2 regions of the Providencia stuartii genome follow, and region 1 is predicted to be linked to the other one. Evidence: predicted binding sites of a transcription regulator. Region 1 holds the regulator's gene; the other holds the start of a gene.

Region 1 (3,733 bases):
TATGCCCATCTGTGGCGGCAGCAGACCCAGTAAATTGTGCTTAATTAGCACCAATAGAATCTAGATTGGTGCTTTTTCAAGCAAATCATTCTTTTTTTTACTATCAATAACTTTCGCTCCATATACGCTATGGTACAAGGGAGTCAGCTAGGGTATCATTGCGCGCTGGATTATTGGTACACGCCCTTTAGCATTAAAAAAATATGGCAAAAGAACAAACTGATCGCACTACCCTTGATTTGTTCGCTGAGGAACGCAGGCCTGGGCGACCTAAAACAAGTCCGCTATCGCGGGATGAACAATTAAGAATTAACAAACGAAACCAACTTAAGCGTGATAAGGTCAAAGGACTACGCCGCGTCGAATTAAAACTCAATGAAGATGCAGTGGCCATATTGAATCAATTGGCTGATGAAAAAAACATGAGCCGTAGTGAGCTAATAGAAGAAATGTTGATGTCACAACTAGCACTGGTCTACGAGCCTTCTGGTGAATGATTTCCTCTTCTAAATCACACAAATTCGACAGATTTATTCACGCTTTTTCGCCAAAATAGGGCCAAAATTCTCGTTATTTTAGTTCAAATTTAGCCCTATCTGGCTTGAACAAACCAGATTGGAAAAACAAGAGGTTATTCACTTTATGGCAGTCATAGGCATTTTCTTCGGTAGTGACACTGGTAATACAGAAAATATTGCCAAGATGATCCAAAAGAGATTAGGCAGTGAGAACGCGGAAGTTCATGATATTGCTAAATGCAGCAAAGAAGATATTGAAGCATTCGATATTCTACTTCTCGGTATCCCAACTTGGTATTACGGCGAAGCTCAATGTGATTGGGATGACTTTTTCCCAACCCTCGAAGAAATTGATTTTGATGGCAAACTTGTCGCGCTATTTGGCTGTGGTGACCAAGAAGACTACGCAGAATACTTCTGTGATGCAATGGGGACCATTCGCGATATTATTGAACCACGTGGCGCTGTCATTGTCGGTCATTGGCCTACAGATGGCTACCATTTTGAAGTGTCTAAAGGTATGGCAGATGATAATCACTTTATCGGCCTTGCTATTGATGAAGACCGCCAGCCTGAGCTGACTGAAGAACGCGTTGATGCATGGGTACAACAAATTTCAGAAGAGATGTCTCTAGCCGAAATTTTGGGCTAAGCTGACGATAGAAATAAAATGAAACTATTATAATAATGAGACAGAGCATGGTTTCTATTTTTTATTTCCATGCCTATAATTGTAAATCAGTTTCGATGACAACTGAGCTTATGTTAAAAATGTCTCATTATTGTTAAATTTATGATTTAAGATACAGGACAAACCCGCATGACAGACAACAACAAAGCATTGAAGAATGCTGGACTCAAAGTCACTCTTCCAAGATTAAAGATATTGGAAGTACTTCAGGAGCCTGAGTGCCATCACGTCAGTGCGGAAGATCTCTATAAAAAACTCATTGATATGGGCGAAGAGATCGGTCTGGCTACGGTATACCGCGTATTGAACCAATTTGATGATGCTGGCATTGTCACACGTCATAACTTTGAAGGCGGTAAATCCGTTTTTGAACTGACTCAACAGCACCACCACGATCATCTGATTTGTTTAGATTGTGGTAAAGTTATCGAATTCTCTGATAAATCCATTGAAGAACGTCAGACCAATATTGCTGCACGCCATGGTATTAAACTCTCTAACCACAGCTTGTACCTATATGGTCACTGTGCTGATGGCGATTGCCGCGAAAATGCGGATGCTCACGAAGCAAAAGAGTAATTTAATGGTTGAAAAACCATTAACATAATTCATAAAAAGGAACGTATTTAGCTCCTTATATATACTGATAAACCTCATGAATCACATGGGGTTTTCTTTTGTTTATCGCTAAATACTGACGCATGTCTTGCGTCAGCTTGCCTTATTTATCAAGAAAAACATCCTGAGTCATCATCTCTCCCATCCTTCTATTTTCCAATCATCGATCTCATGACAAAACAGACGTTAATCAAACAGTCGCATCATTATATTGTATCTATAAACTCAGCTAACTATAAATAGCTAACAGTTTACGATGAACCTGATGCTGCGATTGTCAGGGAAAGGTGTATTAGAAAAGATAAAGCACCTAAGTGCCAATGACGAGATTACTGAGTCTCCTCAAAATACATGTCGTCTGGATATAGAAAAAAGCGGTGTCTATTGAAGCTGAAAGCGTTAATTTCTTGGCAATCATCATCTATTAAACATACACGAGTACTGTAATAGGCGGTTAAACCTAGCATTTAAAAAGGTGGTACGCTCTGGCACCACCCTCATAGTCTCTCGTTATTTTTGCACCACCGTTTCTACACGACTTGTTCTTGTTCCAGCTGGGTTTTTGGCTCGTACTTTTACATTACCCTTAACCTTTGGAGGCTTTTGTGCTGAATACGTTTGCCAATGGTCGCTATCTGCTAAAGCATATTCAATCACTAAACCTGGATAACTGATATTGGCGAGTAAAAGGCCATTTTCAATTTTCGCACCAGGCACAGGGATACGATAAGCCACCCCTGCTCTATCTAGACGGGGTAACTCTTTCATACCAACGAGACTCGCAAAACGGCTCCAATCATCTGCCAGTTTTTGCTGTGAAACATAATTGGTTTTACCGCCGATATATTCACGACCTATTTGGTACTGATTTTCCCATTGCGCTTTATGCCATGCCCTTTCAGCTAAAGGCAGGATGCGAGGAAATAGCATGTATTCCGCCTTATCATCCGTCCTTACAGCTTCGCTCCATAGTTGTCCAGAAAGACCATAGACACCTGGCCATGGCTTATCACTTTTCGCACTAAATGAGTTACCATCCCTATCAACGGAAGTTTCCGCATTTTGTGGTAAATTATCAGGCGCAAAAGAAAAGATTTTTTGTTCGTCACTCGCTCGGGTCGCCCAGTAATAGCCACTTTCATTTGGATTGACTTCATAAGGCATATCTAAATACACATAGTCAGGGTTCGAAATGACCACTTGATAACCTTTATTAGCCCAATCATTCGCCGAATCGAATCCTCCCCAATACAGTGTATCCCAGAAGTTAACCCTGACATTATCCGTTGCAAAATCGTTTGCACTAGAAGCATCTTTCAAACCATCCTGCCAAGCTTGCATTGTTGTCACCCCTTTTTGCTGTAAACTTTCACTCACTTGTTTAGCAAAATGGCTGGAGAGATGATCAAAGTCACTCACATCACCTCGCTTGATCAATGCCTGACACGCTTCCGATTTCGCCCATGGCTTATCTTCTATTTGTTTATCGATTATGCCTTTGCCCGGTTCGATATTGCCTGCTTTATCTTGGAAACCCGCACCTAAACGAATATTTTTCGCTTCATCACCACCAAAGTGCCATGTTTTTAATGGAACCCCCGCCTCCTTGTGCATTTGCATAACCTCACTGACCACTTTATTAACAAAGTTTTTAGAGGAATCTAAACAAGGATTTAAATAACTGCGTTTATCGTAGAATTGGACAGAGGTTGTTACTGATGTATCCGATGGATCAACTAAGCGGTATTCACTCGCGGCAGCCTCATTGCCAGCCGCTTTTAATTTGTTATAACGAGCTTCCATTGAAACAACGGCGGCACGGGCATGTGCAGGCATATCTATTTCAGGGATGACCTCAATATTACGATCTTTGGCATAGCGTAAAATGTCAATATAGTCATCACGG
Region 2 (3,733 bases), 2.1 Mb from region 1:
AAGCCATTACTGCCATTAAAATCACGTACAAAAAAGGTGTGTCCAGGACAAGAAGGCAGAGCAGGATGGAAAACACGATCAACTTCTGGCTGTTGTTCTAGCCACTGAGCGATAGCGAGACCATTTGCCTCATGTTGTTTTAGCCGAGTGGCTAATGTATGTAAGCCCCGACCCGCCATATACACCGTATCAGGGTCAGCAGTTTGCCCGAGTAAATAGGAGTTTTCACGTAAGGTATCGATACAGCGTTCATTGGCAACCGCAACACCTAACATGCCATCAGAATGGCCATTGATGTATTTAGTGGCGGATTGTATTGAGATATCGATGCCTAACAAAAGCGGTTTCAGTAATACGCCAGCAGCCCAAGTATTATCAATCATAATAATAATATCCGATGATTTCTGGCGAACTGCGTTCACGATAGCGGGAAGATCATGGATTTCCATCGTAATAGAGCTTGGCGCTTCGAGAAAAACAATGCGTGTATTAGGGCGAATGAGTTCAGCGATATTCGCCCCGATCATAGGGTCGAAATAGTCTGTATCAACATTGAATTTAGTGAGTATCTTATCACAAAAGTTTTGTGTTGGATCATAAGCAGAACCCGTCACTAGTATGTGATCGCCTGAGGAGATAAAGGATAAGATCGCATTGTTGATCGCCGCGGCACCAGAAGGATACAACACGGCACCTGCACCACATTCTAGCTCAGTCATAGCTTCTTGGAAGGCAAAGTGAGTTTGTGTGCCTCGACGACCATAGAAAAGCACCGATTTTGCCCTATTGCGCGTCGCGTGCTGCTTTTCTTCAAGTGTATTGAAGATGACGGAGGAAGTACGCTGAATAATAGGGTTAACCCCTTTTTGCGTATAAGTCGGATTTCTGCCTAGATGCACGAGTTGTGTTTCAGGTCTAATCTTTGCCATATTGAGTCCTTTAACTTGTACTGAGCGATAGGAAACTAAAAAGATTCATTGAACTTAAATGATTTTGTTGAAGATGTACAAGCGTAAAGACTGAATCGGATTTTTTTTCATGTCAGTGCGTAATAGTCTTGTTCTTATTAAGGGCTTTTTTGTGAAAGGACAAAGAATACGAAAAAAATATTGAATAGTAATGATAATTACTATCAATTCGCGCTGTGTTTGATATTATCTGCACCGTCTTTTGAAAAAAGAGAACAATTGGGCGAGTGAATTTCGCTTTTATAGGTTAGTCGGTGAGCGTGAAATCATCGGCACGAATTTATTAATAGAACACAGAAAAAGAGAGTATAAGGCCAACTGATGCGTAAACTAACAGCTTCTATTCTATTGGCGATAGGCCTGATGGGAACAGCAAGTGCTGAAACCACACCAGCAACAACCCCAACGTCTGCCCAAACGACACCAGCCGCTGCGGCGCCTGCGACAACGAATCCATCGTCTTCAACGCCAGCAAATAATGCACCGGAAACACAAAATCCAGCTACGGCAGAAAATACAACAACACCGACCGTGAGTGAAAGTGTTGAAATTACTACGGATAACCAAGGTGGTTTTGATAAAGACTTATCAGTTTGGGGAATGTACCAAAACGCCGATAATGTTGTGAAAACCGTTATGATTGGTTTGGTATTAGCGTCAGTTATCACATGGGCGTTATTCTTTTCCAAAGGAATAGAACTGCTGGCGGCACGTCGTCGTTTAAAAGCTGAAGTAAAACAGTTAAGAGAAGTGAAATCTTTAGATGAAGCAATGAGTGTTGCTAAAGACTTTAAGTCGAACAGCGTAACACTTTTCCTGCTTAAGCAAGCGGTTCTAGAAAGAACATTGTCAGCTCAAAGCACGGATCTCGCTGGAATTAAGGAGCGCACAGGGTTCCGCCTTGAGCGTTCTATTGCGGCGGTTAGCCGCCATATGGGACGCGGGAATGGTTATTTAGCAACAATAGGGGCCATCTCACCCTTTGTTGGACTGTTTGGTACTGTTTGGGGGATCATGAACAGCTTCATTGGTATCGCTCACTCACAAACTACTAACCTCGCTGTTGTTGCTCCAGGGATTGCAGAAGCACTATTAGCGACAGCAATCGGTTTGATCGCCGCAATTCCAGCGGTTGTTATTTATAACATTTTCGCCAGAATGATTAATAACTACCGTGGCCAAGTTGGTGATGTAGCTGCCCAAGCTGCTCTACTCTTAGGCCGCGATCTGGATCTGGCAAATAGCAAAGCAAGGTAACGATTATGGCAATGCGTTTAGGTGACGAACAAGACGATAGTGGTGAAATGCACGAGATTAACGTAACACCATTTATTGATGTTATGTTAGTCCTGCTGATTATCTTCATGGTTGCTGCACCACTAGCAACAGTAGATATCAAAGTTGACTTGCCTGCTTCGACAGCGAAACCGCAACCGCGCCCAGAGAAACCGGTATTCCTCACGGTAAAAGCGGATAGCCAACTATTTATTGGTGACCAAGCTGTTAGCAAAGAGCAGTTAGCATCATCACTTGATATCGCAACGAATGCGAATAAAGAAACCACGATCTTCTTCCAAGCGGATAAAAGTGTTGATTATGAAACGATGATGGATGTGATGAATGCATTACGTCAGTCAGGGTATCTGAAAATTGGTTTAGTTGGGATGGAAGCCGCATCTCCTAAATAATCAATGAGTAGGCATCCTTCAAAATGCAATGAACTGAGATTGCTAACAAAGCGGGAAAACGTGATTTTCCCGCTTTGTGCTATCAAGCGAACACCATAAACTGATTTTCATTATGCGTAATGGTCATTTTTGACGTGCTGCTTGCATCTGACAGGGTTATTAACCCGCTGGCAGCGCTATCAGTATGATGTTTTTATCATATCAGCTATCACATGACGGTTAAGCTTAAAGCTCACAACGAGTCCTTATCCAACATCACGATACTCACCCACCGCTTTTTATCTTAGCAACTACCAACCCTATTTACCTACCGTATAAGAAATAAGGTGAAGGAGGAATGGTAATAAGGCTCTGTTAGAGCCTTATTTATACACTGGATAGTTAATTCGTTGCCTCATGTAAATGAGCAATAATGAGATCCGCAATTTTTGGATTGAGTAGAGGGGGCGTTTCATGACCCATACCCTCAATAATGACTAGTTTTGCATTAGCAATATTATTAGCAATATCTTGGCCAGCAGCTAACGGAAATAGCGGATCAATAGAGCCATGAATAACTAAAGTTGGTGTGTCAATGTGCTGAATATAAGGTCGCAGATCGCCAGTTACAGCAACTGCGACAATTTGGCGTTTAGTGCCTTCAGGTGAATAGTTGCGTTTCAGAGCCTGTAGCAAATAGTCACGGTAATAGTTTTCATCGAATGGGCAGATCGAGGAACTGACCCGCTGGAAAAATGCCAGTTGCCCAGATAAATAAGCGTCTAAATTTTCTTGAGGGTTGGCACTTGGGCTAATGAGCATCTGCATGACATCAGGCTCACTTTGTGGGAGTTCTGGGTTACCTGTTGATGACATAATTGCGCAGAGGGATAATGTACGTTCAGGGTATTTAGCTGCAACCAGTTGCGCGATCATTCCTCCCATTGAGCGTCCAATAATATGCGCTTTATTAATAGATAACTTATTGAGTAATTGGACAATATCCTCAGCCATATCTAGCAAAGTATAAGGAATAGCAAATTGTTCCTTATTTTGCATTTTTTCAATGAGTGCGCCGAGATTAATAGAGGGAAAGTT

Evidence for each region. Region 1 encodes Fur, which represses iron uptake genes when iron is present. Its sites were predicted from a motif close to ATAATAATGAGAACNACTATCAA; they were not measured.
Region 2: a site for Fur is predicted at 1,114-1,136, ahead of exbB (tonB-system energizer ExbB). Genes of this name have one in related genera too.

The regions. Positions count from the first base shown of each region.
Region 1 is NZ_CP119546.1:3,140,172-3,143,904, forward strand. Features, by position in the region: gene P2E05_RS13965 (type I secretion system permease/ATPase) at 1-33, shown strand, start outside; gene ybfE (LexA regulated protein) at 204-497, shown strand; gene fldA (flavodoxin FldA) at 643-1,170, shown strand; gene fur (ferric iron uptake transcriptional regulator) at 1,339-1,788, shown strand; gene P2E05_RS13985 (beta-N-acetylhexosaminidase) at 2,338-3,733, opposite strand, start outside.
Region 2 is NZ_CP119546.1:827,184-830,916, forward strand. Features, by position in the region: gene metC (cystathionine beta-lyase) at 1-929, opposite strand, end outside; gene exbB (tonB-system energizer ExbB) at 1,290-2,225, shown strand; gene exbD (TonB system transport protein ExbD) at 2,231-2,656, shown strand; gene P2E05_RS03540 (alpha/beta fold hydrolase) at 3,038-3,733, opposite strand, start outside.